2 regions of the Oryzifoliimicrobium ureilyticum genome follow, and region 2 is predicted to be linked to the other one. Evidence: predicted binding sites of a transcription regulator. Region 2 holds the regulator's gene; the other holds the start of a gene.
What was found. Region 2 encodes PhoB, which activates phosphate uptake and scavenging genes when phosphate is short. Its sites were predicted from a motif close to TGTCATNNANCTGTCAT; they were not measured.

Region 1 (15,786 bases), on a different contig from region 2:
CTCGTCAAGCAAAATAACCTTGGCATCCTGGAGCAGAAGACGCGCGAACAATACGCGTTGAAATTGACCAGCGGACAAGGAACCCACGTGGCGTTTTTCAAATCCTTGCAGGCCTACTGCGCCTAGCGCCTCGACAGCTCGAACACGCGCTTGTCTTCCGATGCGTCCAAAGGCCCCGCTGGTGCGCCAGGCACCCAGAAGCACCGTATCCAAGACGGAGATAGGGAAACGACGATTGATCTCGCTCGCCTGCGGCAAATAACCGAGGTCGAGAGGCGCCAATCGATGTTCGACACGACCCGAAGCAGGTTTCAATTCGCCCATGATCGTTTTGAGCAGTGTTGATTTTCCGGCGCCGTTTGGCCCGGCAATAGCGGTCAAGCTTCCAGTATCGAAACTTCCGCTGACATGATGAACCGCCGGATGACGCTCATAGGCGACGGTCACATCTGCGAGACGTATTGCCTGGCTCATAGAAGGGCCACCGCCCAATAAATCGCAAGCCACAGGAGGCAAATAATAGCGATGATGGAAATGATACGTTCGGCCGCTGATCGCGATAACAAGCTAGCCCTGGACACAAAATTGACCTTCATGAAATGTAGCCGTACGTAATAACATTACGTGTTATGGTATAACAATTATGGCAAAAGAAAGGCTGTTTGCTGCAGGCGTTGACTGCATACAGACGAGCGGTGCGTACCGATCAGCTCACGATTGTGGCGGCAGGTGACTTGTCGGCAAATATGGCCGCTTACATGCGCCGTATCACACTGCAATGAGTGCCCCTCGACTGCGATCCCACGGCTCATGGCATTTGCGATGAAGAAGGGATCGCTCAAGTCTTTGAGGTAGGAAAGGCTGAGCGTTGCCTGGAGATAGCTCTCCTGGCAACGCGATGAGGGTTAGAAACCCTCAAAATACTTGGCGCAGGATGAGAAACAGCACGAAAGACAGCGCGATTGATGCAGGTAGGGTTAAAATCCAGGCTGCCGCCATGTTTCTCACCGTTGACCACTGCAGACCGGATCCGTTAGCGGCCATGGTCCCGGCAACGCCTGACGAAAGAACATGTGTCGTCGAGACCGGCAATCCCAGATGATCAGCCGAGGCGATCGTCGCCATAGCGACCAATTCGGCTGCGGCGCCTTGTCCGTAGCTGAGATGCGTCTGGCCGATTTTTTCCCCAACGGTAATGACGATCCGTCGCCAACCGACCATGGTGCCTAGGCCGAGAGCCAGAGCGACGGCAACCTTCACCCATGTGGGAATGAACTTCGTCGCATTGTCGACCGCAGAGTGATAGTTCTTCACAGCCTGAAGGTCGGTGGGCTCCATTTTCAGAAGGTTTTGCTTATCGATCAGCTTTAAAGCCTCGCCTATGAGGTAGATGTCATTCCGGATGTTGGTGACAAGATGCGTCGGAACCGCTGTCAGGCTTGGAAATGCCGCCACTTCGCCGCTGGTTTGATGGATATATTGTTGCAAAGCCGATGCGGTCCGTTCGTTCCAAACACGGTTCCTTACAGCGGCGGCAACTTCGGCTTTTGCTTGTGCTGCTTCCACAACAGCGTTCGGGGCCACATACCGACCCAGTGCGGTTTCGACCTGCGCTGCAGCCTGCTTATAAGCTGCCAGGTAATTGACATCTGGTGTCCGGTTCAGGGCGAAAGCAGTCGGAACGAGACCAATCAGGATGAGCATGATGAGGCCCATACCTTTCTGGCCATCATTAGACCCATGAGCAAAACTGACGCCTGTACAGGTAAAAATCAGAATAGCCCTGATCCAGAGAGGCGGAGCGCCTTTCTTGGGCTCCTGGTATAGCTCTTTGTTTTTGACCAAGAGCTTCATCACGAGAAGCAAGATGGCAGATAGAATGAACCCGATGATCGGTGAGATCAGAAGGGACAGCCCGACATTGGTGGCCTGCGACCAGTCAACGCCGCTTGTCGCGGAGCCACTGGGCGCCATGAATTGATTGGCAAGGCCGACACCCATAATCGAGCCGACCAGCGTATGAGAGCTGGACGAGGGTAGGCCCAAATACCAGGTCCCCAAGTTCCAGATGATGGCTGCGATCAGCAACGCGAAAACCATGGCAAGACCAGATCCGGAGCCGACCTGAAGAATAAGCTCGACCGGTAGAAGCGACAGAACGCCGAAGGCAACCGCTCCGCTTGAGGTCAGCACACCGAGGAAATTGAAAAAACCCGACCAGATGACGGCAAATTCAGCGGGCAGAGAGCGGGTATAGATGACGGTGGCGACTGCGTTGGCGGTATCGTGGAACCCATTCACAAATTCAAAGCCGAGCGCGATCAGGAGCGCGATGCCAAGCAGGATCCACGGAACCGCTTCGGCGCTTGCCAGCTCGTTGCCGAGGGCATAGGCGATATAGCCAAGGCCGGCGAGAAGCACGATCAGGAAGATCGGAAGGAACAGTTTGGCAGATGCGTGGCGAGTTTCGAGAGGATGCGAGCGGTCGGCCGTAACGTCAGACATATGCAAAGCCTTTTCTGACCCAAAACGCTGCATGTCCGGTTGAACATACAGCGTTTTCTTATGAAATCGGACGCGTGCATAGCGTTCCCGTCAGGGTAGACCATGCACCAAGTGATCCGAAATTAGGTCGGCTCTGTGAATGCCCTATGACAGGACCTGACGCGCAAGCTTTCAGCTACGTCGTCTCACTCTACGGGCGTCCTTTTCACGACAGCTGTTCGATGATCGTGGCAGCTGCCGAAACGGTAGCCTGCCCGGGATTTTCTTCGACATTGAGTGTTTTCACGACGCCGTTGTCGACAAGCATCGAGTAGCGCTTGGATCGGACGCCAAGGCCGCCGGCAGACAAGTCCGCATCGAGGCCAAGCGCTTTGGTGAAAGCTCCATCCCAGTCCGCCAGGAAGTGAATCTTGCCCATCCCGCCGGATGATTGCGCCCAGGCGCCCATGACATGCCAGTCATTGACCGAAACGACTGCGATGTCGTCGACACCTTTTGCCAAGATAGCATCGCGATTTTCGAGATAACCGGGAAGATGATTAAGCGAACAAGTCGGCGTGAAAGCGCCGGGGACTGCGAAAAGAACGACTCTTTTACCGGAAAACAATGCGTCCGTGGAGATCTCAACCGGGCCGTCAGCGGTCTTTTCCTTGAAAGTAGCAGAAGGAATTTTATCACCAATTGCAATTGTCATGACGTGCTCCAATGAAATTAAAAATAGGTCAGCCGATCCTATGTCGGTCACTGCGCCAACTATAGGAGTCGATTAGGGGAAGGCAAGCGGCGCCTCGATGGCGCGATCCTCATCGATTGCGACCACAGTCCAACTCTTGCCTATCGGGGAATATCCCTTTGGCAATTTGTCGATCGCAAGGTCCGTCGAAAACGTGCTGCCGTTCCGCTCTGCCGCAAGCACACGCGTGTAAACATATCCGCTCGGACCTGCGATGATCACTTTCGCAGGTCCTCCATCCTCGTGAGGCAGGCGAAAGGTCAGCGATAAACGGCGAAAATCAGGCGAAAGGCGATGGCTGATGATCTCGAAATCGGAAGTCGGGGGGCGAGGTAGCGAAGCCTTTGCTCTCTGGATAATGGCCTTATCGATGGCTTCCGATCGGCTCGATATCAGGGCGACCTCGAAACTGCCTTGAAAAGGTATGCAGATATTGCGGCATAGGCCAATGAAGGCGTTGACGTTGATGGAGCTGGGGAAACTGCCCTTCGCCGTAGGGGAAAGCGAGAAGGGAAAGGTGACGGGTCCATCATAACCGATTTCGTCAATCTCAGCATTGACGAGGTGCTTTGGTGTCGGGTAGCCGATGCCGTCGATCGAAAGTCCGCTTCCTGAAGCAGTCGTGATTTGCGGCGGGATGCCGGCTTCGCCAGGCTCGCGCCAATAGGTCGTCCAGCCTTGTTTGGGTTCGATTTGCAAAGCCGCTTCGACAGAGCCGTCTTTCGCGGGCTCGGTCGCAACAAGCCGCATTCGCCCGCCATCTCCCTCGATCCAAGCGCTACTGGCCGCCAGCGCCACGGATGGTGCCTCGCACAAGGCAAAAAATGCCAGAGAAAAAAAATATATAAAGAAAAGAGAAGCGCTGTTTTTCATGGTGATACGGAGCTTTAGCGCACTTCTTTTACGTCAGCCAGAAGACAGCCGGCTTTAATTGTTCATTTTCGGTTGATTGATCTCTTACCTTGCCCCATGTTTCTTTTATGAACCCCGAAACAAGCTTGGCCCAGGAGGAGTTGATGTCCCTATCGACGCTCAAGAATAGACGGCAACGCGGTTTTCTCGACGGCCAGTTCCTCATTGCGATGCCCGGCATGAGCGATACGACGTTTTCGCGCGCAGTCATTTATGTGTGTGCGCATTCCGATGCAGGCGCGATGGGATTCATTATCAACCGTCCGCAGAACCTGACATTCACGGATGTCCTGATGCATCTTGAGATGATCAAGGACGAGGAAGCAATTTTGCTTCCGGATAATGCGCGGGATTTTCCTATCCAAACGGGTGGCCCCGTTGAGAATGGAAGGGGCTTCGTCCTTCATTCCGACGATTATCTGACTGAGTCGAGCATCCCTGTGAGCGACGAGATTTGTATGACGGCCACCCTGGATATTGTCCGTGCCATTTCGAAAGGCAGCGGCCCAAAGCGTGCGACCATGTTACTGGGCTATGCAGGCTGGGCTGCTGGCCAGTTGGAGCAGGAGGTTGCCAATAACGGGTGGCTGAATTGTGCCGCGATTGACGATCTGATTTTCGATCCGCATCTTGATGACAAATATGAGCGTGCCCTGGCGAGCATCGGGGTGAACGCAGCCATGCTGTCTACGGAAGCGGGTCACGCCTAAGGTTTCGCCACAAACATTGCTGATGGGAAAGATTTCGATTGGAACGGAATAGTCCCCTCTACGTTGTCTCGATGTAAAAGGCATCTCGCCGACAACAAGAGGAGACTTCAAGATGGGTAGCACGGGCGATAAGATTTCCGGCAAAGCCAATGAAGCTGCTGGTAAGGTCAAGCAAGCCGTAGGTAAAGCTACTGGTGACGATTCCATGCGCGCCAAGGGCGCTGTACAGGAAGCGAAAGGCAAGACCCAGAGCACTGTCGGCAAAGGCAAGGAAAAATTGAAGGACGCGGTCGATCGCGTCTAACGAGATAACAGGGCTCGTCTGCATCAGGCGAGCCCTTGTTTTTGAAAATTAGACAATCACAATCAGTGTAGTGATGGCAAGCTTCTGACCGCCTTGGGTCGTCAACGCTTGCTGCTTAGCGGGCGATCGGGAGCCTTATGCGGCTATTTTCCTGTGGTAGTTGCGATCACGTCGTGCATTTCGACAATCGCCAATGTGTTAGATGTGCGCATCGGCTTGGCTTTTTGCCCAATGACCTAAACATGTATGCTCTGGAAGCTGTCGACGAAGGCACGTGGCATACAGTTCGGCGAGACCGGAAGGCCGTTCGCTTCTGTGGCAACGCAGGTTTGGACATCTGCAACTGGCTCATAGAAGCTGATGAGACAGAAACGCTGTGCATCGCCTGCCGTCACAATCGCCTCGTTCCCAATACTGACACGTCTGAGGGAGTAGAGCGGTGGCGGCGCATCAGTCAGGCGCAGCGGCATCTTTTTTATTCGCTTCTTAGGTTGCAATTGCCGCATCCTACCCGGACTGAAGATCCAGAAGGTGGCCTCGTCTTTGACTTTCTGGAAGATAAGGTCGAGGCCGACGGGACGGTGGTTCCAGCCATGACGGGTCATGATGAGGGCGTTATTGCCATCAGAGCTGCCGAAGCCGACGATGCGACGCGTGAGCAGATCCGAACGCAGATGAACGAGCCGTATCGTACGCTCCTTGGACATTTCCGGCACGAAACTGGCCATTTCATCTGGAACAAGCTTGTTCGCGACCAAGGTGGTCTCGACACGTTCCGATCGGTCTTTGGCGATGAGCGTCAGGATTATGCTGCGGCTCTTCAGGCCAATTACGCAAACGGACCAAGGCCCGACTGGCAAAACAGCTTCATCAGTTCCTATGCCTCGGTTCACCCTTGGGAAGACTTTGCGGAGTGTTTTGCGCATTATCTGCACATCGTGGATACGCTAGAGACCGCGCGTTCCTTCGGCCTCGTGGTTGACCCACGTGGACATGAAGAGATTGCCGCGGAAGTGGACTTCGCGCCATATCGGGCGAAAAGCGCAACTCAGCTTGTGGAAGCATGGGTGCCGCTGAGCGTTGCCATCAATGCGATCCAGCGCAGCATGGGCCAGCCCGATTCTTATCCCTTTGTGCTGTCGCCGCCTGTCGTCGAAAAGCTCGATTATCTGCATCGGCTTTTGCACGGACAGGCCGACAAAGGTGCCCGCGCTGCGGCATGAAATAGTTACGCCCGCTTTGTCAGAGGGAAACGCTCTTTCAGAAGCCGCAATACGGCGTCGGATGCCATCGGCGGACCGAACAAGAAGCTTTGCCCGTAAGGGCATCCAACCTTTGCAAGCTCCACCGCGTCCTCGTCTGACTCGATTCCTTCCGCAATAACCTTCATGTCGAGTTCACGCGCCATGGAAACGACCCATTTCAACACCGTCGCCTTCTTATCACTGGTGTCGCGGACCACGCTCTTATCGAGCTTTAGCGTGTCGAATGGGAAGCGGGTTAGGTAGGCGAGGGCGGAATGCCCCGAGCCGAAGTCGTCCAGCGCCAAACCGAGCCCTGCGTCTTTGAGCTTCGTCAAAACAAGCCGGGCTTGCTCGGGATTTTCCATCACCATACTTTCGGTCAGCTCAAGTTTCAGCCGTTGCGGATTACAATGAGTCTTTGCCAGGATTGAGCGAATGTCTTCGTAAAGTTCGTTATTGAGAAGCTGGACACTCGGAAGATTGATCGACATGAAAATCGGCAGATCGCCAGTCTGATTTTGCCACATCATGAGGTCATGCGTCGCCTGTTCCAGAACGAACAGGCCAAGTTGGCCAATGCAATCAGAGGCTTCTGCAATCGGAACGAAGTCAGAGGGCGACATGGTTCCGCGTCTTGGATGCTCCCAACGGACCAAAGCTTCGAAACCGGCGATTTCGGCATCGTCGAGCCGCACGATCGGTTGATAGATCATCGTCAGCTCACGCCGCTCGACAGCCCGGCGCAAATCAGACTCCAGTTGAAGGCGATCAGCACCAAAATCGCGGAAAGCCGGACGAAACGGCTCGACCCGGCTCCCGCCGGCGCGCTTGGCGCGATACATCGCAAGTTCGGCGTCGCTCACCATGCTCGAGGCGTTTTCCTGCTGATCGACAAATGACGTCAATCCGATGGATGCCGTCAGCATGATTTCCCTGTTTGCGAAATGGATAGGGACCATGATCGCCTTGCTCACCGCATCGGCAAAATCAGCAACCTTCACAGGATCGCGCTCGGACACAAGGATCAAACCGAATTGATCGCCTGCCAAACGGGCGAGCGTATCCGGCGCTTTCAACAGACGACGCAGGCGCCGCGTCAGAGCAATAAGAATATTGTCTCCAGCCGCAATGCCGAGGGTATCATTAACGAGCTTGTAGCGATCAATGTCGATCACCATGACAGTCGGCTTTAGAGCATCATTGGTCGGCGCGACTGCCAAGACGGACTGCAGGCGGTCGATGAAGAGCTGCCGGTTGGGCAGACCCGTCAAATTGTCATGAAGCGCGTCATGCAGCAGTCTTTCAACCGAGTTCTTCTGCTCGGTGATGTCGACGACCGTTCCAACGCAGCGAATGATTTCGCCGTTCGAGCCGAGGACGGGGCGCGCACGGATGAGCAGCCAATGGAAATGCCCGTCTTCCGCCCTGATGCGAAATTCGTGATTGAGGCGACCGCGTCGATGCTCCAGAAGGACATCCAAGGTCGCCTTGAACCGGTCGCGATCGTCAGGATGAAGTCGCGGCAGCCAGTTACGTGCCGCCCCGTGCATGGTTCCTGCACCAAGACCGAGCTTCACGGAAAGATCCGGAATGGTAACGATCCTGTCTCGCGCGACATCCCAATCCCATACCATGTCGCCGGAACCCGTGAGTGCAAGCGATTGGCGCTCTAGATCAGAAAAGAGGCCTTGCTGGAATGCGCCGCCGGCAAAGGCGTGCTGCATGACGGTAAAGCCAAGCAGAAGCACGATGAGAACGAGGCCGCCGCCCAGGGCTGGCTGAATGATGTCATTGTCCAGACGGCCGGTGATCGTCAGCCACCCGCCAAAGATCCAGACAAGGATCAACGCCCATGTCGGGATGAGAAGGATGGCGCGGTCGTAGCGGTTAAGACCAAGATAGACAATCAGGATCAGGCCTATCGTTGCCGTTAAGGCGAAGGAGAGACGCGCAACGCCGGCGGCGATCGAGGGATCGTAGATTGCGACCCCGAAAAGAAGCGCAAGGCCCAGCACCCATGCCAAGGTCGCGTAGCCGAGATGCGCGTGCCAGCGATTGAGGTTGAGATAGGCAAATAGGAAGATCACGAAACTCGAGGCAAGCGCAACTTCGACGCAGGCGCGCCATATTCGTTGATCGGCGGAGGCAACATTGATCAACTTGCCGATAAAGCCGAAGTCCACGCAGATATAGGCCAGCACCGCCCAAGCCAGTGCAGCAGTTGCCGGCAGCATGGACGTTCCTTTGACCACGAAAAGAATGGTCAAGAACACGGCGAGCAGGCCAGCGATACCAAGGACGATCCCGCGATAAAGCGTGAATGAGTTGATCGTGTCCTTATAAGCGTCCGGTTCCCAGAGGTAGATCTGGGGAAGATCAGGCGTTGCAAGCTCGGCAACAAAGGTAATTACAGCACCTGGATTCAAGGTGATGCGAAAGACATCGGCATCATCGCTTGGTTGTCGGTCGAGGGCAAAGCCTTCGCTCGGCGTGATTGCAATGATCCGTTGAGAGCCAAGGTCTGGCCAGAATAGTTTGGAATTGACCAAACGGAAATGCGGCGCAACGATCACGCGCTCAATCTGTTCTTCAGATGTGTTTGCAAGAGCAAAAACGGCCCAATCGCCCTGATGATTTTCCGAGCTGGCCCGCACCTCGATCCGCCGCCGAATTCCGTCGGCACCCGCTGCGGTCGAAACCTGAAACGCCTCGCCCTGGTTCACGTAAATTTCCGTCGTAGGGGTGAGATCGAGCGCCGTATCGTCTCGTGAGATCTTGACGGGCTCTGCAGCATTTGCGCTCGCAGCCGCGAAGGTGAACACCACCGAAAACAGCAGGCACGCCATGACAGCAGTCAATAAATCGACCGGCGAGTGGCGAAGCTTGCGGGGAGTGTTCATAGGCTAAAGCTTTTCCTGTGATGCGTGTCAGAAGCAAGCAACGAGAACATGATATGGTCCTGCCACTGACCGTTTATTTTCAAGTAGCCGCGCAAATATCCCTCTCGCTGAAAGCCCGCTTTCTCGAGCAGACGCACGCTTCTTGCATTGTCTGGAATACAAGCTGCTTCAATACGGTGCAACTCGAGCTCGTTGAAGATGTATGGAATTGCCAATTGAAGTGCGGCGAACATATGGCCTTGGCCCGCATGGCTTTCCCCCATCCAGTAGCCGATCATACAGCTTTGGGCCGCTCCGCGCCGGATATAGCCTATGGTGAGACCGCCAAGTAGCGACATCTTTTCGCGGTGGAAAAGCAACAAAGGCACGGCCTGGCCAGAGGCAAATTCCTGTTTACCGCGGATCACGCGCGCGCGAAATGCGCTTTCAGACAATTCATCGGAGCGCCAGATCGGCTCCCATGGCTCCAGGAAGCGACGGCTGGCAGCTCGAAGCTTGTACCATTGGTTAAAATCCTGATAGCGCGGAAGACGCAAAAGGTAGCGGTCGTCGGCAATTTCAACCATGTCATTATGCCGAGACAGGAACCGAAACATCGATTTAGGCATCGATCACTCCGGATCGCGAAACGTCTGGGAAGCTACAAGAAACCTACAAGCTGGCTTGCCGGCCCTGTTGCTGCGGTGAGGAAAGCGAGGCCGCGATATCTTCCATAGGAGCAAGATGCTGAAGCGGTCCAATGGCCGAAAGCGTGGGTGCGGTATCGAAGAACAGTCGTCCCGCCAGATCGGTCAGTCGTTCCACCGTGATGCCTTCCAGCCGCTCCATCATCTCGACATTCGAAATCGGACGGCCGTAGAGCATCATTTGTCTTGCGACCTGACCTGCGCGAGCCGCCGGGCTTTCCTGTCCCATCAAAAGCTGGGAGCGGATCTGCGCCCTTGCACGAACCACCTCTTTGTTATCGATGTGCTCAGCGCTCTTGTGCAGTTCGTCAATGATGACTGGCACGAGCTCAGGAAGGTTTTCCCCACCTGTCGCGGCATGAATGCCAAAGATGCCGGTATCGGAAAAGCCCCAGTGAAAGGCGTAGATCGAATAGCACAACCCGCGGATTTCGCGCACTTCCTGAAACAGCCTTGAGGACATGCCGCCGCCAAGGACATTGGCTAGAATTTGCGAACAGTAGAAGTCACGCGCGTGATAGGCTTTTCCTTCAAAGCCCAGAAGGATCTGCGCGTCCATCAAATCGCGGGGCTCGCGCACATTGCCGCCAATATAGCGCGCGGCCTCCAGAACCGGTGCCGCTGTCGGCTGTGTCGGAAGAGATGCAAAACGCTCTTCGACCATCCGCACGAAACTTTCGTGCTCGACTGCGCCGGTCGCCACCACAAACATGCGATCGGTCGTGTAATTGCGCCCAAGATAGGCACGGATTTGTGGGGGCGAGAAGGACAGAACCGTTTCGGGCGTGCCGAGGATTGGCCGTCCGAGCGTCTGATTGCTAAACGCCGTTTCCGAAAATCGATCGAAAACGACATCGTCAGGCATATCGCTGGCGGCATTGATTTCTTGAAGGATAACCTGCTTTTCGCGCTCAAGCTCGTCCTCATCAAACGCCGATTCCGTCAAGATATCCGCGAGAATATCAACAGCGAGAGGGACGTCGTCCTTTAGAACGCGTGCATAATATGAGGTCGTTTCTGTCGAGGTTGCCGCGTTGACTTCACCGCCAACATCTTCGATTTGTTCGGCGATATCGCGTGCGGATCGGCGCGCCGTGCCCTTGAACGCCATATGTTCGAGCAGATGGGCAATTCCGTGTTCATTTTCCGTCTCGTTTCGCGAGCCGGACTTGATCCAAACACCGAGTGCAGCGCTTTCAAGATGCGGCATGGTCTCGGTGACTACTGTCAGCCCGGATTTTAGCCGGGTGCACTCAACTGTCATAGGCCTTCTTTCCTCGCTTGAGGTTATATCCGGGCGTGCTTGTCGACAAATCCCTCGACCGCGCTCAGCTCAGGATCGATAACCTCGAAGCGTTCCTCCTTAAGCATCAGATCAGCAAGCCACGTCGGAAGCGCCGGGTCAATACCGGACGCAGATTTTACCGCGGCGGGAAATTTGGCGGGGTGGGCCGTCGCAAGGGTGATCATCGGAGCTGTCGGCTTTTCGTATTGCGCGGCAACGAAATGGCCGATCGCTGAATGGGGATCGAGAAGATAGCCCGTCCGCGAAAAAACAGTCTCTATCGTTGCTCGTACGTCCGCTTCACTCGCCTTGCCGGCCTCAAACTCGCGGCGCATTGCCTCCAATGCCGCTCCGCCGATTTCAAAGCCGCCGGACTGTTTCAGGCTTTCCATCGCAGCCTTGACCTTGGAGGCATCGCGATGATTGGCCTCGAACAAAAGACGCTCGAAGTTCGAGGAGATCTGGATATCCATCGAGGGGGAGGTTGTGGCGTGAACGCCCATCATCTCATACCGCCCCGTCTTGAAAGCGCGGGGCAATATGTCGTTTTCATTGCTGGCAATCACCAGCTTCTCGATCGGCAGCCCCATGCGCTTTGCGCCATAGCCGGCAAAAATGTCGCCGAAATTGCCCGTCGGCACGGTGAAAGAAACAGCGCGATCCGGCGCTCCGAGCGCCAAGGCGCTGGTAAAATAATAAACGATCTGAGCCATGATCCTGGCCCAGTTGATCGAATTGACACCTGAGAGGTTAACCCGATCGCGGAACTCGCCGTGATTGAACATGGCTTTGACGAGGTTTTGGCAGTCGTCGAAGTTCCCGTTGACGGCAAGGGCATGAACATTGGCGGCCGTCGACGTTGTCATCTGTCGCTGCTGAACAGGCGACACTTTGCCATGGGGGAAAAGAATAAAGATATCTGTGCGCTCACGCCCGGCAAACGCGTCGATTGCCGCGCCGCCCGTATCCCCGGATGTCGCACCGACGATGGTTGCACGGCTGCCTCTCTGCTCTAAAGCATAATCCATCAGCCGCGCCAGAAGCTGCATCGCCACATCCTTGAAGGCGAGCGTCGTGCCATGGAAGAGTTCACACAGAAAGCTGTTTGCGCCTGTTTGAACAAGCGGAGCGACGGCCGGATGGCGGAACGTCGCATAGGCTTCCTCGATCATGCCACGGAATGTCTCAGGTGCAATCTCCCCGTTGGTGAACGGCAGAAGAACTGCATAAGCAACGTCCTGATAGGATTTTCCTCGCAAGGCACGGATTTCTTCTTTCGAGAATTGCGGCCATGCACGCGGCACGTAAAGACCGCCGTCACGCGCCAAGCCAGCCAGCAACACGTCACAAAAACCGAGGGAAGGGGCCTCTCCGCGGGTCGAGATGTAATCCAATGTCATCATCCTTGCTCACCGGCGCCGAAGCCGGCAGGGAATGGCAGCCTTAAATCTCTTTGAAAACAGGCGCCACCCAATCGATTTTTGTCAGCGTCGCTGATATAGACCATCCACAATTGTCACGAAAGGGCCTAGATCGACTGACACAGGGCCTTGATAACATTGTTTATAAGAGGGGTGGAATCGTGCTCGGCAATGTCTCGCGTTTCGTCGTATGCGCTTCGGCTGCAATCCTGCTTGCAAGCTGCAGTTCGACCGGTACGGGCAATTCGGGTTATTTCTCCTCCGGCATTGGTGGCTTGGGCAATGGGCAAAATGGGGCCGGCAAGTCGGACCCTTCGTCGCATATCACGCCCATGATATCGTCATCGGGCGATGCTGGTCAGCCGGCAGGCACTGCGAAGACTGCGTCCGGCACGACCCAGCGCGTTGTGCAAGGGGCCTGCCCGCAGATCTTTATGAAGGATGCCGAAGCCATCTATCGCGTCTACGCCAAGGGCGGAAAAAAGGACGATCCGCAACAGGTCAGCTTGCAAGCCTCGATCGGCAATTACACACGCCAATGCACGACAGACGACCAAAACTTGACGATGACGGTCGTCGCTCAGCTGCGCCTCGTGGCCGGACCGATGGGCTACAGCGGTTCTGTCAATCTGCCGATCCGTATCACAGTCGAAGACGAAACGAGCACCTATTACTCGGAAGTAACAAACTTCGCGGCAGAACTGCCACCCGGCCAGGGCAGTGCACAGGTGCTGTTCCGCAAGGATGGAATCAAGCTGCCGTTGGGTTCGGGCGCGCTCGTGCGCGTCAATGTCGGCTTTGACCAAGGCGCGCCAGCCAAGACCAAAACGAAAAAGAAGAAGTAGCGGATGAGAGGTTAGGGCGCTCTCTGTTCAACAAACGCGTCCAATCGGGTCAGAGACATCGTGCTCGATGCACGCGGCTGTGCTCAGATTGAGCCAGCTGAGCACGACCTCTACCCTTAGAACTCTTTCAGCGTCATGGCGAATCAGAATGGCTTTGCGCCTGCAAGCAGCACGATGACGATCGTGAAGGCCGTAATGATCAGCAGCAGGATCGGCGATAGCTTTCGGACTTTTACATCGGCGCCTTCTGAGGCTTTCCTTAATTTTCCAGACAGGAAGCCGTGCAAACCCGAGAGAAGGATCACGAAAACAAGCTTCAAAGACAACCAGCCGCTGGCAAACCAATGATACCAAACAGCCATCGTGATGCCGGCAGCCCAGACGATGATCATCGCCGGGTTTAGGACGAAAAGGTTGACGCGCCGGAAGTTGGCCAATTGCTGCTTCGAGCCGTGGCTCAGCATGAGGACAGTTGCGATAAGGCCGCAAATCCAGACGATGACCGCAACGATATGGACGGCTTTCACAATATCGTACATCATCTCTTCCCTGCTGCCATTGCCGCTCAAGCGGCGCGCACCTAGCTAAAAACCAATAGATGTTGCGCTGAGATGGATGTCAACTGAGCGGAACGAAATGCATGAGGTTCAAGCTGACAGCGCCCGTCACGCCGCCAGCTGATAATCAAGTTGTGACGTCGTCACGCCTTCGCTAAATTTAAAGCACGCCTTCCCATTCCGCCATTGCGGCGACAACGCCGGGCAGATCGAACATGCGTGCGATAACCGTTTCGGCGCCTGCATCCGTCAGCCGATCAGCGTGGGTGGCGTAGGTGTGGGATGCGCCTGTAAAGCCGATGACGCGCATTCCGGCCGCGCGCGCTGCGTGGACGCCATGCACTGAATCTTCCACCACAATCACCTGGTCGGGGGAAACCCCCATTTGCTTGGCACCGTGCAGAAAGATATCTGGCTTTGGCTTTACACGATCTGCCCCCAGATCTTTTGCCGAAAAGATATGCGGTGCGAAAAGCTTCTTGAGCCCCGTTTTGCCGAGCATCATATCGAGGCGCTTGCCGCTGGAATTCGAGCAGATGCAACGCTTCATGTCGAGGCGAGCAACAGCACTTTCAACGCCTGCAATAGCCTTGACGTCCTGTTCCAGCTTGATGTCCAGAAGCTTTTCGGATTTGTCGAGCAGAGAGGCAGAAAGGGGAATGCTTGCTTCTTTTTCCACCTGAAACAGAATGTTCTGCCACGTCATGCCCGCAAAGCGCGCGCCCATCTCTTCAACGCTGATCGTATAGCCCGCTTCCGTCAGAAGAGCGGCTTCAACTTCTGCCGCTATGATTTCAGAATCGACCAGGACGCCGTCGCAGTCGAAGATGATGAGTTGAAAGCCAGCCATGAAATCCATCGTCCGTAGGTGCGCATGCCCTTCAGGTAAGGCGCTTTGGCGCAATGACATGCAAGGGGAGTTAAAGCTGCGTACGTCAAGCAGCAGGTGGCGTGAGCCATACACGACCTGCATGGGAAGCTCAACCGTTCCCGCCGTATATCGCCTTCATTCTAGCCTCCGACAGGCAAGGAGCCCTTTTGGATGAGTGCTTTGGAACCTTGGCCATCTCGCGAGGTTAGCGATGCCTACGAGGAGAAATTAATATGGCAGAAACATCTGAAGTGCGGTCCATCTTCGTTACTGGTATCAAAAATGCGCATGCGATGGAAAATCAGGCCCTTTCCATCATCAAGCCACAGCTTTCCCGGATCGAAAACTATCCGGAGGTGGCCGCCAAGCTGGAGCAGCATTATCGGGAGACCGAAGGCCAGGTCCGGCGTTTGGAGGAAGTTCTTGATGGTCTGGCCGAAGATCGCTCGGCTCTCAAAGATATGGCTCTGTCGCTCACCGGTTCCATGGCAGCTCTCGGCCACACAGTTGCAGGTGATGAGATCCTGAAGAATTCCTTCGCGAATTTTGCCTTCGAAAATTTTGAAATCGCGGCTTATAAATCGCTGATATCAGTGGGCGAACATGGCGGATTTTCGAGCTTTACATCGGCTTTAAGCGCAAATCTTGAGGAAGAGCTTGCTATGGCACGCTGGCTTGACGACAATCTCAAGAGCGTCACAATGAAATTTGTCTCTCTCAGAGAAGCGGGACAGACCGCTAAAGTCTGAAACTGGCGTTTCGCTGTAAAGTCGCGACGTCGAACCCGCTCTATGGCGGGTTTTACGCGTTTAA
Region 2 (15,786 bases):
AAAATGGACGGTTACCGCTTTAAAGAATTGAGAGCTGGACCCATGTCGGCTCGGCGGCACGATGAAGGACCTGGTGTGAGCGGATTGGAAACGGCTATCAGAACAGCGCTCGAAGGCGCTGATCGCGATAATCCAGAGGCGCGAGCAAGGATTTACCAGTCGGCGCGCCAGGCGCTTGAGACCGGATTGCGCAAGCAGGATATTACCGATCCCCAGACCGTGGCCGGCCATCGCCACAGGCTGGAAGAGGTGATCCATAAGATCGAGGCGGAGGAGCGTGCAAGGCTTCACCCGCCGAGGCCGAGCCCCCCGCCGCCGTCCGAAGTACCAGTTCCTCCTGAAGTCGAAATACCCGAACCCTCTTCACGGCGAGCGTCGCCGAGTGAGGTTTCTCTGGGCGGTGAGACGCGCCACACGCCGTATCAGCCAGACGTCGATGACGATGCTTCGCTCGATGGGGTGAGCGCTCGTGGGGCAGACCTCGATATTGCGCCGACTGCAGAGGCGCGTCCCACCCAGGCAAAAGCGAAGCCGTCCGCCGATTTTCGCCCCGAGCGCGCCGTTGTGACGCGCAAGCCGCGGAAGTTCTTCTCGCGCCTTCTGCTCTGGTGTCTCGTTCTTGCCTTCATCGGCATCGGAGCTTGGTGGGTGAAAACCTCGGGGCTCTTGCTTTCTCCTTCGCAGCGCGACACCAGCGTTGCCAATCCGCCCGCAACCACTGCGCCAGAGGATTACGACGGCGATGAAAACACTGCCGGGGGACCTCCGACGGGAACTTCGATCGACCCACAGAACAATTTCTCTCAGGACTGGATATCGGTCTTCCAGGCGTCAGATAGCGGGAAGTTGATCAAAGGTTCTTCCTTGCAAACTCAGCCCGTATCGGAAGCCGAAGGTCCGGCGATCCGCCTGATCTCCAGGAGTTCGGACAAAGACGGAAGTGCTGGAATACCCATCCCGGCGGATATATTGGACAAGCTTCAAGGCAAATCCTCGACGATCGCGGTGACGCTGCAGGCCTCAACCGACAAGCCGACGCAAATTACCGTCGAGTGTGATTTCAAGTCGCTCGGCGACTGCGCCCGTCATCGCTTTCGCGTTACGCGGCAAAAACAGGATGTGCTTCTGCAGGTCCGTTTTGACCGAAGCGCTACCCCAGGTAATGCAGGCACGCTTTTCATCAACAGCGATGTCGATGGAGATCAAAACGGAATCGATCTTTATTCCGTGAGGATTTTGCCCGGCGAATAAGTGCCGCCTGATGACAGGCGGCAGCATCGGTCTGAAAATCAAGGAGCAATCCCGAAAAACGTTGGGAATATTTTCGAGATCGACGCATCCTGCTCAACGCGCCAGCATTGCCGCAGATCCTTGAACCAAGTTGTGTTACTTCAGGAAGCCCGGACCTGATCCGATGATCTTATCGTCGCTCTTGCCGATCGCGTCCTCGTCTTTGCCGTCGTAATCTAGGGCTTGAAGCATATGGCGGATCAAATTCAGGCGGGCTCGGCGCTTGTCGTTCGCCAGCACGACGGTCCAAGGTGCGAAGTCACTGTGCGTTTCTTTCAGCATCCGGTCCCGTTTCTCGCTGTAATCGTGCCACTTGGTGAGCGCCGCTAGATCCATAGAGGAGAGCTTCCATATTTTGAGCGGATCGTGCCGTCGGTCATGAAAACGCTTCAGCTGCATTTCGCGGCCAATATCGAGATAGAATTTGAAGAAGAAAATGCCTTCGTGGACGATAATCCGTTCGAGTTGAGGCGCCTGCACCAGAAAATCTTCATATTGCTGCGGCGTGCAAAACCCCATAACAGGCTCGACACCTGCCCGGTTATACCAGGAGCGATCAAACAGAACGAATTCGCCTGACGTCGGAAACTGTGCGATGTAGCGCTGGAAATACCATTGTCCCTGCTCGCGATCATTGGGCTTCGAAAGAGCGACGACGCGCGCAAGTCGTGGGTTCATATGCCCGGACGAAGCCGCGATCGCGCCGCCTTTGCCAGCCGCGTCGCGCCCTTCGAAGAGAGCCATCACGCGCTTTCCGGTCGCCTGGAGCCAGAATTGTACTTTGACAAGCTCCGCCTGCAGCTTGCTCAACTCCTCATCATATTCGTCGCCCTTCATTTTCTTCTTGTAGGGAAAGCCTCCGGACTCCAGAGCATTTTCGTCAATCCATTTGGGCAGGACAGGATCGTCGACATCGAAAAGGCGTTTCTTGCCGTGAACTTCCAGCTCGACTTCCCTGCTTTCGACATCCTGGGTCATAAGACTCTCCTGCTACATCGATGTTTCATCTAGGACATTATTGCCAAAAAGCTTTTTACCGTGCGGGACGATCGCATCGAGCGCAAGGCCCATCCGGTAAGCCGCCCAAACGCTCGGGTAACGCGTTCGACCTTCGGTATGTTCATTTTTCGCAACGGGCCCTTCAGGTCGATCGCGTCCTGCGACGTTTGCCGGTTGGCCGATATCAATTTGATGTGCGGTGTTCTGAGCAAGATCTAGGATTGGCCGAATACTTCTGTCATGAACTGAGCATATCAAGCAGGATTCAAAAGCTGTCAAAGTACGAATCGCCTGGAGAATGATGTGGCGGAAGAAAGCTCAAGAACGGATGCTCTCATTGCCCGTGCCAGAGCCGATGCTCCGGTTCTTTTGGCGACCGCATTGGTCGCGGGCGTTACGCTTGTTGCGGGACTTAACCCTTGGAGTGTCCTCGCCTTCGTTCTCGTCATGACCGTCGCGGTCTTCTGGCCACGATCTGAACGCGTTCAGGATCTTCCCGTTGAACATCAAGAGGAGACAGAGCGCGACGAGAACGCTCTGCATCAGGTGTCGGCGACCTTGGCCGCACTGGATATCCCGGCCATGGTGCTTTCCGACGATGCCGCCGTGCAGTTTCAGAACCGCGCCGCCGAACGTGCTTTTGGCGAGGCTGTTCTTGGAGCGCATATTTCTTCGCTCCTTCGCTCTCCAGGCATTCTCGACATGGTGCGCGAAACGATCGCGACAAATGCAGCAAATCAAATCGAGCATTCCGAGCGGCTGCCGTCAGAACGCGTCTACATCGTGCGGATTTGTCCCGTGGACATCCCGCAAGGCATGAATGATGGCGAAACACAGCGCCTCTTCGTCCTGTCGTTCCGCGATATTTCGGAGTTGCGACGCATCGACCGGATGCGCTCTGACTTCGTTGCGAATGCCAGTCACGAATTGCGCACGCCACTTGCCTCTCTGCGCGGCTTCATCGAAACCATTCAGGGCCCAGCCAAGTCCGATCACAAGGCCCAGGAGCGCTTTCTGGCAATCATGCTCGATCAGGCGACCCGTATGAGCCGTCTGGTGGACGATCTCCTGTCTCTTTCAAGGTTAGAGCTAAAATCCCACATCGCACCGGATGCGAAGGTCGATCTCGTGCCGCTCCTTGAGCATGTGCGGGATTCGCTTCTGCCATTGGCGGAGGATGTTGGGGTCGAGATCGAACTGCACCTGCCTGAAGGAAAGGCTGAGGTCACCGGAGATCGAGACGAGCTACATGAGGTTTTCGAAAATCTGATCGAGAACGCATGCAAATACGGGCAGGAGGGGCAAAAGGTCGACGTCTATGTCAAGACTGTTCCTGGCGATCCGGTCGAGGTCAGTGTGGTCGACAAAGGCCCCGGGATTGCCGCCGAACACGTTCCGCGCCTGACGGAGCGTTTCTACAGAGTAAGTGTTGAAGACAGTCGCTCGAAGAAGGGCACGGGCCTTGGGCTCGCAATCGTTAAGCATATCCTGACGCGTCATCGCGCCAGATTGATCGTCAAGTCGGAGCTTGGCAAAGGCACGGAATTTACGGTCAGATTTTGAAATTTCGTGTGTCTAAAAAATTATACAATTAAAACAATTGGATAGACTGTCATAAATCCTTCGTCAAACTGACATAGAAGGAATGCGTTGTCAGTTTATCACAGTCGGGCGGAAAGCCGGTCAGACAGGCTCGGTGGATTTTCAACGAATGGACTTAGCCATGGGAGAAGAGGTCTCATCCTCTGTTCTCATGGCGGTGCAGCGACGTAATCCGTGTCATTCCGCCCTTCATTCGGCGGTGCCGGGTAGGGACCGAAGATATCTTTGAGGAGACATCCATGACTTATTTTACTCGCCCTGTTGCTCTTGCTGCGGCGATCGCCGTTTCGATGAGCTTCGGCGCAGGCCTTGTGCAAGCTGCTGACATCTCCGGCGCTGGCGCGACCTTCCCATATCCAATCTACGCAAAGTGGGCTGATGCCTACAAAAAGGAAACCGGTAACGGTCTGAACTACCAGTCGATCGGTTCTGGCGGCGGCGTCAAGCAGATCAAGGCCAAGACCGTCACGTTTGGCGCATCGGACGCGCCCTTGAAGGGCGAAGAGCTGGAATCCATCGGTCTTGCTCAGTTCCCGATGGTGATGGGCGGCATCGTGCCTGTCGTCAACATTGAGGGCGTAAAGCCCGGCGAACTGGTGCTCGATGGTAAGACGCTCGCCGACATCTTCATGGGCAAGATCACCAAGTGGGATGATGAAGCGATCAAGAAGCTGAACCCAGGCGCGAAGCTTCCTTCGCAGGCGATTGCTGTCGTTCACCGTTCGGACGGCTCTGGCACCACCTACAACTTCAGCTACTACCTCGGCGATGTCAGCGCTGACTGGAAAGACAAGGTTGGCGTCAATACGGCCCTCGAATGGCCGGTCGGCATCGGCGCCAAGGGCAATGAAGGCGTTGCCAACAACGTCACGCAGGCAAAGGGTTCGATCGGCTACGTCGAATATGCCTATGCCAAGCAGAACAAGCTGACCTATGCCGACATGCTGAACAAGGATGGCAAGAAGGTCGAGCCGACGGCAAAGTCCTTCTCCGCTGCTGCTGCCAACGCTGATTGGAGCTCCAAGCCGGGCTACGGCGTGATCTTGGCAAACCAGCCGGGTGCTGACTCCTGGCCGATGACGGCTGCAACCTGGATCCTGGTGTACAAGAAGCCAGAAGATGCTGCTGCCACTGCGGAAGCTCTGAAGTTCTTCGCATGGTCCTACAAGAACGGTGCTCAGATGGCTGCCGAACTCGATTACGTTCCAATGCCGGAAGCGGTTGTAAAGAGCGTTGAGGAAATGTGGGCCAAGGAAATCGTTGGCAAGGATGGCAAGCCGGTTTTCGCTTCTAAGTAATCTCAGCGGGGAGAGGTTGCCTCTCCCCGTCTCTTTTGTGTGTTTTCTTGGGGAATACGGGGCATGACCTTGTCAGTTGCGGAGCACGTCGACACCAGACGTGAAAAGGTTGTTCGGCGTTTTGCGCTGACGGATGCACTGTTTCACGGCGTATCGCGTGCAGCAGCTATTCTCGTGCTTTTGCTCCTTGGCGGCGTTGCGGTTTCGCTTGTCGTCGGTGCTTGGCCTGCACTTGCGAATTTCGGCGTCAGCTTCCTGACGACTGAAAGCTGGAACCCGGTCACTGAAAAATTCGGCGCCCTTGCTCCGATTTACGGAACGCTGGTCACCTCGGCATTTGCCGTTCTGATTGCCGTGCCGATCGGACTAGGGATCGCCGTGTTCCTGACCGAGCTTTGTCCACGCCCTCTGCGGCGCCCGATCGCTATTGCTGTCGAGCTACTGGCTGGCATTCCGAGCATCATCTACGGCATCTGGGGCTTGTTCGTTTTCGCCCCATTCCTCCAGACTCATTTCCAGCCTTTTCTGATTGATGCCTTTCAGGACATTCCGGGACTGTCGAGCGTTTTTGCCGGGCCGCCCTATGGCATCGGCGTTTTGACGTCATCGCTGATCCTGGCGATCATGGTGCTGCCCTTCATCACATCGATCAGCAAAGACGTCTTCGATACCGTTCCCTCGGTCTTGAAGGAGTCTGCATACGGAATTGGCTGCACGACGTGGGAGGTGGTACGTCGCATCGTCATTCCGCATACGCGGGTCGGAATTATGGGCGGTGTGATGCTCGGCCTTGGCCGCGCACTTGGTGAGACCATGGCCGTCACCTTCGTGATCGGCAACGCGCACCGGATCAGCAGCTCCCTTTTTGCGCCGGGCACTACGATCTCGGCGACAATTGCCAATGAATTTACCGAAGCGGATGGCGAGATTTATACGTCGTCGCTGATCGCGCTCGGTCTAATCCTCTTCTTTATCACCTTCCTGATCCTTGCTCTGGCGCGCTACATGCTGATGCGGATCGAACGGAAGGCGGGAGCTTGATCGATGTCCGGTATCTATTCTCGTCGTAAAGCCACCAATGGCATCATGATGTGGCTCTGCGCTGTCGCAGCTGGCATCGGCCTTCTATGGCTTGCTCTGATCCTTGGTGCCTTGCTGTATAAAGGCTTCTCCGGTCTCTCGATCGCCGTGTTCACGCAAATGACGCCACCGCCGGGCGAAGCAGGAGGCCTGCTCAACGCGATTATGGGCAGCTTGATCGTTACCGTAATTGCCGTCATCGTCGGCACGCCGATCGGGATCCTCGCCGGCACCTACATGGCAGAATACGGACGCTTCACGCGACTGACTACGGCGGTGCGCTTTATTAACGACATTCTTCTGTCGGCGCCATCGATCGTTGTGGGCCTCTTCATCTACGAATTGGTCGTTCGGCCAATGGGGCATTTCTCGGCGCTGGCCGGATCGATTGCCCTTGCCGTTCTCGTCATTCCTGTGGTGGTGCGCACCACCGAGGATATGCTCAATCTGGTGCCGAATGCTCTGCGTGAGGCGGGCACGGCAATCGGCGCGCCGCGCTGGATCGTCATTCGTTCGGTCGCCTACAGAGCGGCGCTTTCCGGGATGGTAACGGGCGTTCTCTTGGCCATCGCCCGTATTTCCGGGGAAACTGCGCCGCTGTTGTTCACGGCATTGAACAACCAGTTCTGGAGCAGCAACATCAATGCGCCGATGGCAAGCCTGCCGGTCACGATCTTCCAGTTCGCACTCAGCCCCTACAAGGAATGGCAGGATCTGGCCTGGACCGGCGCCCTTATCATCACATTGACAGTTCTGGGTTTGAGCATCGTTGCTCGCAGCCTTACCGGACGCAAATAGGAAAGTAGCGAAGATGGCTTCGATGGAACAGACAGTCCCGCAACCGGTGACTCAGAAAACCAAGATCGAGATCCAAGGTCTCAACTTCTACTATGGCGAGACGAAAGCGCTGAAGAACATTTCGCTTTCGCTTCCAGAGCGCAGCGTCACCGCCTTCATCGGCCCATCCGGCTGCGGAAAGTCGACGCTCCTGCGCGTACTCAACCGCATCTATGAGCTTTATCCGAAACAGCGGGCTGACGGGAAGGTCTTGATCGACGGAGAAAACATTCTCGACCGCTCGCAGGACCTCAACCTGCTGCGCACAAAGGTTGGGATGGTGTTCCAAAAACCGACGCCGTTCCCGATGTCGATCTACGAAAACATTGCTTTCGGCGTGCGGCTTTACGAAAGCATCGGCAAGGCTGAAATGGACGAGCGTGTGGAAGCGGCATTGCGCCGCGCCGCCCTTTGGAATGAAGTCAAGGACAAGCTGCACGCCAGCGGACAGAGCCTTTCCGGCGGTCAGCAGCAGCGTCTCTGCATTGCCCGTACAGTTGCCGTGAAACCTGAGATCATTCTCCTCGACGAGCCGGCTTCCGCTCTCGATCCCTTGTCGACAGCAAAGATCGAAGAGCTGATCGACGAGTTGCGTGCCGACTATACGATCGTGATCGTCACGCACAACATGCAGCAGGCTGCCCGCGTTTCCAGCCAGACGGCCTTCATGTATCTCGGTGAACTCGTTGAATTCGACGAAACCGCGAAGATTTTCACATCGCCGCGCGAGCGGCGCACGCAGGACTATGTCACCGGACGTTTCGGCTGATTTCGGCGTCTCGTCACTCAGCAGCCGTTGTTAAGAGGAACGAAAATGCCATCCACACATCTCATGTCGGCTTTCGACGACGACCTTCAGTATCTGACCCGCCGCATTTCCGAGATGGGCGGTCTTGCCGAACAAATGGTTTCGGACGCCGTGCGCGCGCTCGTGAACGGTGACGTCGCCCTTGCCCAGAAAGTGATCTCGGACGACGTCATACTCGATAGTGCAGAGCGTGAAATCGGCGAAAAGGCGATCATCACCATCGCACGCCGCCAGCCCATGGCGGCTGACCTGCGCGAAATCATGGGGTCCATCCGTATCGCTGCCGATCTGGAGCGGGTCGGCGATCTTGGCAAGAACACCGCCAAACGCGTGATCGCCGTTCAAAGTACTGGCGTTCCTCGCAAGCTGGCGCGCGGGCTGGAACATCTTTCTGAACTCGCCCTTGTGCAACTTAAGGAGGTTCTGGACGTCTATTCCAATCGGGCGCCGGACAAAGCGACATCGATCCGTGAGCGCGACGAAGAAATCGATGCGATGTACACCTCGCTGTTTCGCGAACTCCTGACATACATGATGGAAGATCCGCGCAACATCACGAGCTGCACGCACTTGCTGTTCTGTGCCAAGAACATCGAGCGCATCGGCGATCATGCCACCAATATTGCAGAAACGATTTACTACATGGCAACCGGGGCACAGCCGGAAGGCGAGCGTCCGAAGGACGATACTGCCAACACGGTCGGTGCCGTGACTGAATAAATTTTTGATAACGCAGAGGCTATTTTAATGACACCGAGAGTTGCAGTTGTTGAAGACGAGGAGGCGCTCAGCGTCCTCCTTCGTTATAACCTCGAGGCCGAAGGCTTTGACGTTGAAACGATCGGACGCGGTGACGAAGCGGAAATTCGCTTGCAGGAACGGGCGCCTGACCTTCTCATCCTCGATTGGATGCTGCCGGGCGTATCTGGAATTGAGCTCTGCCGCCGCCTTCGCATGCGGCCGGAAACCGAGCGCCTTCCAATCATCATGCTGACGGCCCGCGGCGAAGAAAGCGAACGCGTCCGCGGCTTATCGACGGGCGCCGACGATTACGTCGTCAAGCCATTTTCGACGCCGGAACTCATTGCACGCGTCAAGGCAATGCTGCGCAGAGCAAAGCCCGAGGTCCTGTCGACGGTTCTCAAGTGCGGCGACATCGAGCTTGACCGCGAGACGCACCGCGTGCATCGCAAGACGAGGGAGGTCCGTCTCGGTCCGACCGAGTTCCGCCTGCTTGAGTTCTTGATGACCTCGCCGGGACGCGTGTTCTCCCGCTCCCAGCTGCTCGATGGCGTTTGGGGCCATGACATCTATGTCGACGAACGCACCGTCGATGTCCATGTCGGACGGCTCCGCAAGGCCTTGAACTTTTCCAACATGCAGGATGTTATCAGGACTGTCCGCGGGGCGGGTTATTCGATGGAAGCCTGAGCTGGCATCCTCGTAACTTCTGAAAAACGTTAGTGACGGGATGCCGGGGCCAAGCTCCGGCATTTTCGTTGATCGATTTCGGGGGGCACCGGGCGGAATGCGTTCACCAAACGAAAAACGGGCCCGAAGGCCCGCTTGAAAGATCACGGAGGCGGTGTGGATCAAGCGACCCGTGCCGCAACCTTGCGGCGGTCGGAAACCGGCTGGTAGGCCAGCTTCTGGTGGTAATTGCAGTAAGGCGAGCTATCGGAAGCCTCACAGCCGCAGAAGTGAAAGTCGTCTTTAAGCGGGTCGCCAACAGGCCACTTGCACGTGCGTTCGGTCAAATCCGTGAGGCCAAGGCGACGAGAAATTGGCACGACGACGTCCGTGGAAGGCCGGCGCACGGCAACCGTTTCGACATCCACTTCCTGCTTGACGACAACCGCTTCCTGGCTGCGAACAGCAGGGCGCGTCTGGGCACGCTGAGGATATCCTGTAGCGCGCGGTGCAACGGGCGCTGGGCGCTTCTGCGGACGGGCTGCGGCACTGCTGCCACCAGCTTTAGCGCGACCGGGCAAGTTGAGCCTGTGGACTTTCCCGATCACCGCGTTGCGGCTGACGCCGCCCAGTTGTGCTGCAATCTGGCTTGCGCTCAAACCTTCTGCCCAAAGCTTTTTCAGCTTTTCGACGCGCTCGTCCGTCCAATTCATGCCTATATCCGCCTTTCTGCGCCTCGTGACGATAGAATCCGTCAGCCTTACGTTGGACGATGTCCGACGTAGGAAACGCTTCAACATTTAGGTGACTAGTTCCGCCGCTATGCAGTCTAGTAATTGAGTTTTAACCTAGTGTGAGGCTGACTCCGTGACAAGAGTCGGTCGAATCGCAGCGAATCTTTTCCCCAACTTGCTTGCTGAGAGAGTCTTTTATGCAACATTGTTCAAATGTACCGTTCTGCGCGGTCTATTGTGTTTTAGCCTAAAGGTCGAGTTTTATTGACATTGCAGTGCGGAAGATTGATAGTGAAGACGCCGCCGAAAGGCGGCATTTTTAATTTCTGGGTTTGGGGCAATTAGCCGGCTCCCATTTTATCTTTGTTCGACGGAGACTGCGCCATGGCAGAGACCACGCCGCTTTATGAGACCTACTCCCGCGCTCCACTGCGTTTCGATCGAGGCGAGGGCGTATGGCTGATCACAGAAGGCGGCGAGCGATATCTGGACTTCGGTTCGGGCGTTGCTGTGACATCGGTCGGTCATTCACATCCGCATCTTGTTGCCGCTCTGAAAGAGCAGGCCGACAAAGTCTGGCACCTATCCAATGTCTACGAAATTCCGGGGCAGGAACGCCTTGCCAAGCGGCTAACGGATTCAAGTTTCGCCGATAAGGTGTTCTTCACGAATTCCGGAGCAGAAGCGCTCGAATGCGCAATCAAGACGGCGCGTCGTTACCATTTCGCGAAGGGCCATCCAGAACGCTATCATATTATCACCTTCCAGGGCGCCTTCCATGGCCGCACCCTTGCGACAATTGCGGCCGGCGGGCAGGAAAAGTATCTGGAGGGCTTCGGTCCCAAGGCTCCAGGCTTCGATCAGGTGCCATTTGGCGATCTCGATGCAGTGCGCGCAGCTATAACAGACGCAACGGCAGGCATTCTTGTCGAGCCCATACAGGGCGAGGGCGGTATCAATCCGGCCACGCCTGACTTCATGAAGGGCCTGCGCCAGATTTGCGACGAACATGGCTTGCTCCTGATCCTCGACGAGGTTCAATCCGGCATGGGGCGGACCGGCCGGCTTTTTGCGCACGAAATCTACGGCGTTACACCGGATATTCTTGCTGCTGCAAAAGGCATCGGCGGCGGCTTCCCGCTGGGCGCGTGTCTGGCGACGGCTGAAGCAGCGTCGGGCATGGTAGCGGGTACCCACGGGTCGACCTATGGCGGCAATCCGCTCGCTATGGCGGTTGGCAATGCGGTTCTCGATGTTGTGCTCGAAGACGGCTTCCTGCAAAATGTCCGCGATGTCGGGCTTGTCATGCGCCAGGGACTTGCTTCGCTGAAGGACAGATATCCTGACATCATTCAAGATGTGCGTGGAGAAGGCCTAATGCTCGGTATAAAGGCCGCGGTTCCGGTCGGTGAACTGCTGCAGGCCATCAGAGCAAACAAGATGCTTGCGATGACAGCTGGCGACAATGTCGTTCGTTTGTTGCCCCCCCTCGTGGTGACGGCTCAGGACGCACGAGAGGCGCTGTCGCGGATCGAGCAGGCGGCTGAAAGCCTGCGTATGAAATCGGCCCGCAAGACCGCTTGAGATAGGGATTTTAGTCCTCCTTAAGGACGCAATGGGTATTGATATGACTTCAACTCGGCATTTCCTCGATCTTTCGGCTGTTTCTTCGCCGGATCTTAGGCATATTCTCAATGATGCGCTTTCGCGCAAGCAGGCCTTCAAAGCTGGCTCGGCCGACAAGCCGCTGGCGGGCAAGATGCTGGCCATGATCTTCGAAAAGCCTTCGACGCGAACACGCGTATCCTTCGACGTCGGTATGCGTCAACTCGGCGGCGAAACCCTGTTCCTGTCTGGGACGGAAATGCAGCTTGGACGAGCGGAGACCATTGGAGATACGGCAAAGGTGTTGTCGCGCTATGTCGATGCCATCATGATCCGCACAACAGAGCATTCTCGTCTTCTGGAGCTTGCTGAGCATGCAACGGTGCCTGTCATCAATGCTCTAACGGATGATACCCATCCGTGTCAGATCATGGCTGACATCATGACCTTTGAGGAACATCGTGGGCCTGTCAGCGGTAAGACAATTGCTTGGACCGGTGATGGCAACAATGTCCTGCATTCCCTCGTCGAAGGGGCAGCCCGTTTCGGCTACAAAATGAATATGGCGGTACCTCTTGGTTCCGAGCCGAAGGATCACTATTTGAACTGGGCTCGCAATGAGGGTGCCGAGATCAGGCTCTATCATGATGCCGACCGTGCGGTCGAAGGCGCCGATTGCGTAGTGACCGATACCTGGGTTTCCATGAACCAGGAGCATCGGGCTCGAGGTCATAATGTCTTCCAACCATTCCAAGTGAATCCCACCTTGATGGCGCGGGCGAACAAGGATGCGTTGTTCATGCACTGCCTGCCGGCCCATCGTGGCGAGGAAGTGACGGACGAGGTGATCGACGGCCCGCAGTCCGTGGTGTTCGATGAAGCAGAAAACCGTATGCATGCGCAGAAGTCCATTCTTGCTTGGTGCCTGGGAGCAATCTGAACCCTACCGCTTGCCACGCCGGCTAGAGCCCGTGGTGAACCGCGGGCCGGCAGGCTTTGTCTCCGGCAGATGTTGAGGAGTAAAACCATGGCAGACACCGCCGTCACTTTGGGAGATCTAACCCTGGCTGGCGACGATCATGTTGTACCCTTTCAGGTGGAAGGGCTCGACGTACGCGGTCGTGCCGTTCAGCTTGGTCCGATGCTGGACGCAATTCTGGAGCGGCACCACTACCCGGCGCCCGTTGCTCGGCTATTGGGCGAAGTGATCGTCCTGACGGTCTTGCTGGGAACTTCTTTGAAGTTTGAAGGCAAGTTCACGGTTCAGACAAAAGGCGATGGTCCCGTCGATCTCTTGGTCGCTGATTTCTCTACGCCGGAGAATGTCCGTGCCTATGCGCGCTTTGACGAGGCAGCGCTTCGGCAAGCGGTAGCAGAAGGTCGAGCCGAGCCGGAGCAGCTGCTTGGCCGGGGCGTCCTGGCGTTTACCATCGATCAGGGTCGCTTTGCGCAGCCTTACCAAGGAATTGTCGCGCTCGATGGCGCCACCCTCGAGGAGATTGCCGGCACCTATTTCCGCCAGTCGGAGCAAATTCCGACGAGAGTGAGACTTGCTGCTGCCGAGCTTTTCGACAGAGGTGAGGACGGAAAAGCGCGCCATCACTGGCGGGCGGGTGGTCTTGTTGCACAATTCCTGCCTGAAGCTCCCGACCGGATGCGACAACCGGATCTGCACGGCGGTGACGGCGATGACGGATCGACTCTTCACCAGGAGGACGATTCCTGGTCTGAGGCTCGATCGCTGGTCGAAACGATTGACGCTGACGAATTGACTGATCCGCAGGTCGGGACAGAACGCTTGCTCTACCGACTGTTCCACGAACGGGGCGTTCGCGTCTACGAGCCAAAACAGGTCTTCGATCGCTGCAGCTGTTCGAAAGACAAGATCAGGAGCGTTCTTGAAGGATTTTCCGCTGAGGAAATCGAGGCAAGCACCGAAGACGGCGAAATTGCTGTGACGTGTGAGTTTTGCTCAACGGTTTACCGCTTCAAGCCGGATGAGTTTCCGGCGACTTGATCAAGCGTGGGAGCAGTGGACAAGCTGCTCTCCTAAGTCAGGCCGGAAGGTCCAATGGATGTTCGGGCCTATGCTTTGACGACGGGTTGCTCGGACTTTCGCCCATCCCGAATATTTCAGTTCAGCGTACGCAGAAGACCGGGCGAATCCAAGGAAAAGGCGGGGATTTTCACTTCGAAAACCTCGCCATTGTCGGCTTCCATCTCGTAATGGCCGAACATCAGGCCTGAAGGCGTGTCCAGAGGGCAGCCGGATGAGTATTCATAGGTGTCTCCCGGCGATAAAACAGGTTGTTCGCCCACGACGCCCGGTCCGGAGACTTCATCCACGACACCGTTTTGATCCGTGATGTTCCAGTACCGATTGATGAGCTTGACGGTCAAATCAGATTGATTGGTGATCGCGATCCGGTAGCCCCACACGTAGCGGCTGTCTTCTGGATCGGATTGCTCCTCCAGGTAAAATGGCTCGACAACCACCTCAATATTTCGCGTAAGGGCGCGATACATGTCTTACACCGTGATGCAAATTCGCCTGGCAACCTTTTTGGCCAGTTTCATAGTAGCGTATTATGTCTAAACGGAGAGAAAATGCATCATTTAGCTCTTGTTAAGCCTAACGCGGAAGGTTACCGCCCGTAATGGGCCGAGGGCGAAGGCACTCTTCCGACACTGTCGAGGTCACCATTTGTCGTTCCGCTCAAGAGACTATTGAGCGAAACGAAGAGTGAGCCGCGAAGGCTTCGTAAGACACCGAGCCTTCGGCGCAGATACGCGTTACGCCCTGATCGCCGAGAGAGCCTTGTCGAAATCCTCAAGCAGATCGTCGGTATCTTCGATACCGGCGGACAAGCGCAGAATACCGGCAGAGATGCCTAATTCCGCACGAGCCTCATCCGACAGGTTCTTGTGTGTCGTCGTTGCCGGATGCGTGATCAGGCTTTTCGCATCGCCGAGATTGTTGGAAATCTTGACGATCTCCAATGCGTTTTGCAGCGCGAAGGCGGCCTCCTTTCCTCCCTTCACCTCAAAAGCAACCAGTGTCGAGCCACCGCTCATCTGCTTGGCAATGATTTCTGCCTGGGGGTGGTCTTTCCGGCCTGGATAAATGACCTTCGCAATTTCTCGCCGCTCGGAAAGGAAATCAGCGATGCGCGCTGCATTCTGTGTCTGCTGGCGCACACGAAGCGGCAGGGTTTCAATTCCCTTGAGCAGCGTCCAGGCGTTGAAGGGCGACATCGCCGGGCCGGTATGGCGGAAATAATCGTGCAGGTTTTCGTCGATCCACTGCTTGTCGGACAAAATGACGCCGCCTAGGCACCGGCCCTGTCCGTCAATATGTTTGGTCGCTGAATACACAACCACATGCGCGCCGAGCTCCAGCGGCTTCTGGAATAGCGGCGTTGCGAAAACATTGTCGACAACCACCTTTGCGCCGATCTGATTGGCAAGCTTGGCAACGCCTGCAATGTCGATCACTTCCAGCGTCGGGTTGGTTGGGCTTTCCAGGAAGAAGACTTTCGTATTCTTGCGGATCGCCTTTTCCCAATTGCCGAGATCGCGCCCATCCACCAGAGTACATTCGATGCCGTATTTGGGAGCGAGCGTTTCCACAACCCAACGGCAAGAGCCAAACAAGGCGCGTGCAGCAACAATATGATCGCCTGCCTTCAGCTGGCAGAGAATAGCGGCCGAGACGGCGGCCATGCCCGAAGCGGTGGCGCGTGCGTCTTCTGCGCCTTCCAAGGCGCACATCCGCTTTTCGAACATGTCGTTCGTCGGGCTGCCGTATCTGGCGTAGATAAAGCCATCCGTCTCACCCTTGAAGCGCGCTTCTGCAGCCTCAGCCGTTTCGTAGACGAAGCCCTGCGTCAGATAGATCGCTTCTGAGGTTTCGCCATATTGAGAGCGTAGCGTGCCACCGTGAACGAGTTGGGTTGCCGGGCGCCAAGTCTTGGTCATGATCTACCACTTTCAAACAACAAAAAAACCGGCCGCAAAAGCAGACCGGTTTCCACCCGGTCTTTTTAGCCACTTATTTAACGTGGCTGCAAGCCGACCGGCCAAATCACCACGGGATAAATACCCAATACTGCCGTTGCGTTCT

Region 1: VQ830_RS01655 (inorganic phosphate transporter) is a predicted target of PhoB. The motif match lies at 2,641-2,657, and genes of this name have one in related genera.

Annotation. Positions count from the first base shown of each region.
Region 1 covers NZ_JBBBVQ010000001.1:338,580-354,365, forward strand. Annotated here, with positions in the region: gene VQ830_RS01650 (metal ABC transporter ATP-binding protein) at 1-474, opposite strand, end outside; gene VQ830_RS01655 (inorganic phosphate transporter) at 916-2,505, opposite strand; gene VQ830_RS01660 (peroxiredoxin) at 2,711-3,199, opposite strand; gene VQ830_RS01665 (protein-disulfide reductase DsbD domain-containing protein) at 3,272-3,988, opposite strand; gene VQ830_RS01670 (YqgE/AlgH family protein) at 4,255-4,860, shown strand; gene VQ830_RS01675 (CsbD family protein) at 4,973-5,164, shown strand; gene VQ830_RS01680 (zinc-binding metallopeptidase family protein) at 5,302-6,387, shown strand; gene VQ830_RS01685 (EAL domain-containing protein) at 6,393-9,308, opposite strand; gene VQ830_RS01690 (GNAT family N-acetyltransferase) at 9,305-9,916, opposite strand; gene VQ830_RS01695 (M16 family metallopeptidase) at 9,960-11,258, opposite strand; gene thrC (threonine synthase) at 11,282-12,682, opposite strand; gene VQ830_RS01705 (hypothetical protein) at 12,859-13,545, shown strand; gene VQ830_RS01710 (CopD family protein) at 13,689-14,087, opposite strand; gene VQ830_RS01715 (HAD family hydrolase) at 14,263-14,952, opposite strand; gene VQ830_RS01720 (ferritin-like domain-containing protein) at 15,207-15,722, shown strand.
Region 2 covers NZ_JBBBVQ010000039.1:1,399-17,184, reverse strand. Annotated here, with positions in the region: gene VQ830_RS27605 (hypothetical protein) at 76-1,251, shown strand; gene ppk2 (polyphosphate kinase 2) at 1,387-2,268, opposite strand; gene phoR (phosphate regulon sensor histidine kinase PhoR) at 2,593-3,852, shown strand; gene pstS (phosphate ABC transporter substrate-binding protein PstS) at 4,131-5,189, shown strand; gene pstC (phosphate ABC transporter permease subunit PstC) at 5,253-6,230, shown strand; gene pstA (phosphate ABC transporter permease PstA) at 6,234-7,067, shown strand; gene pstB (phosphate ABC transporter ATP-binding protein PstB) at 7,090-7,875, shown strand; gene phoU (phosphate signaling complex protein PhoU) at 7,921-8,634, shown strand; gene phoB (phosphate regulon transcriptional regulator PhoB) at 8,662-9,345, shown strand; gene VQ830_RS27560 (GcrA family cell cycle regulator) at 9,507-10,037, opposite strand; gene VQ830_RS27555 (aspartate aminotransferase family protein) at 10,443-11,642, shown strand; gene argF (ornithine carbamoyltransferase) at 11,686-12,603, shown strand; gene VQ830_RS27545 (Hsp33 family molecular chaperone) at 12,691-13,680, shown strand; gene apaG (Co2+/Mg2+ efflux facilitator ApaG/CorD) at 13,797-14,189, opposite strand; gene VQ830_RS27535 (O-succinylhomoserine sulfhydrylase) at 14,457-15,641, opposite strand; SAM riboswitch at 15,686-15,764, opposite strand.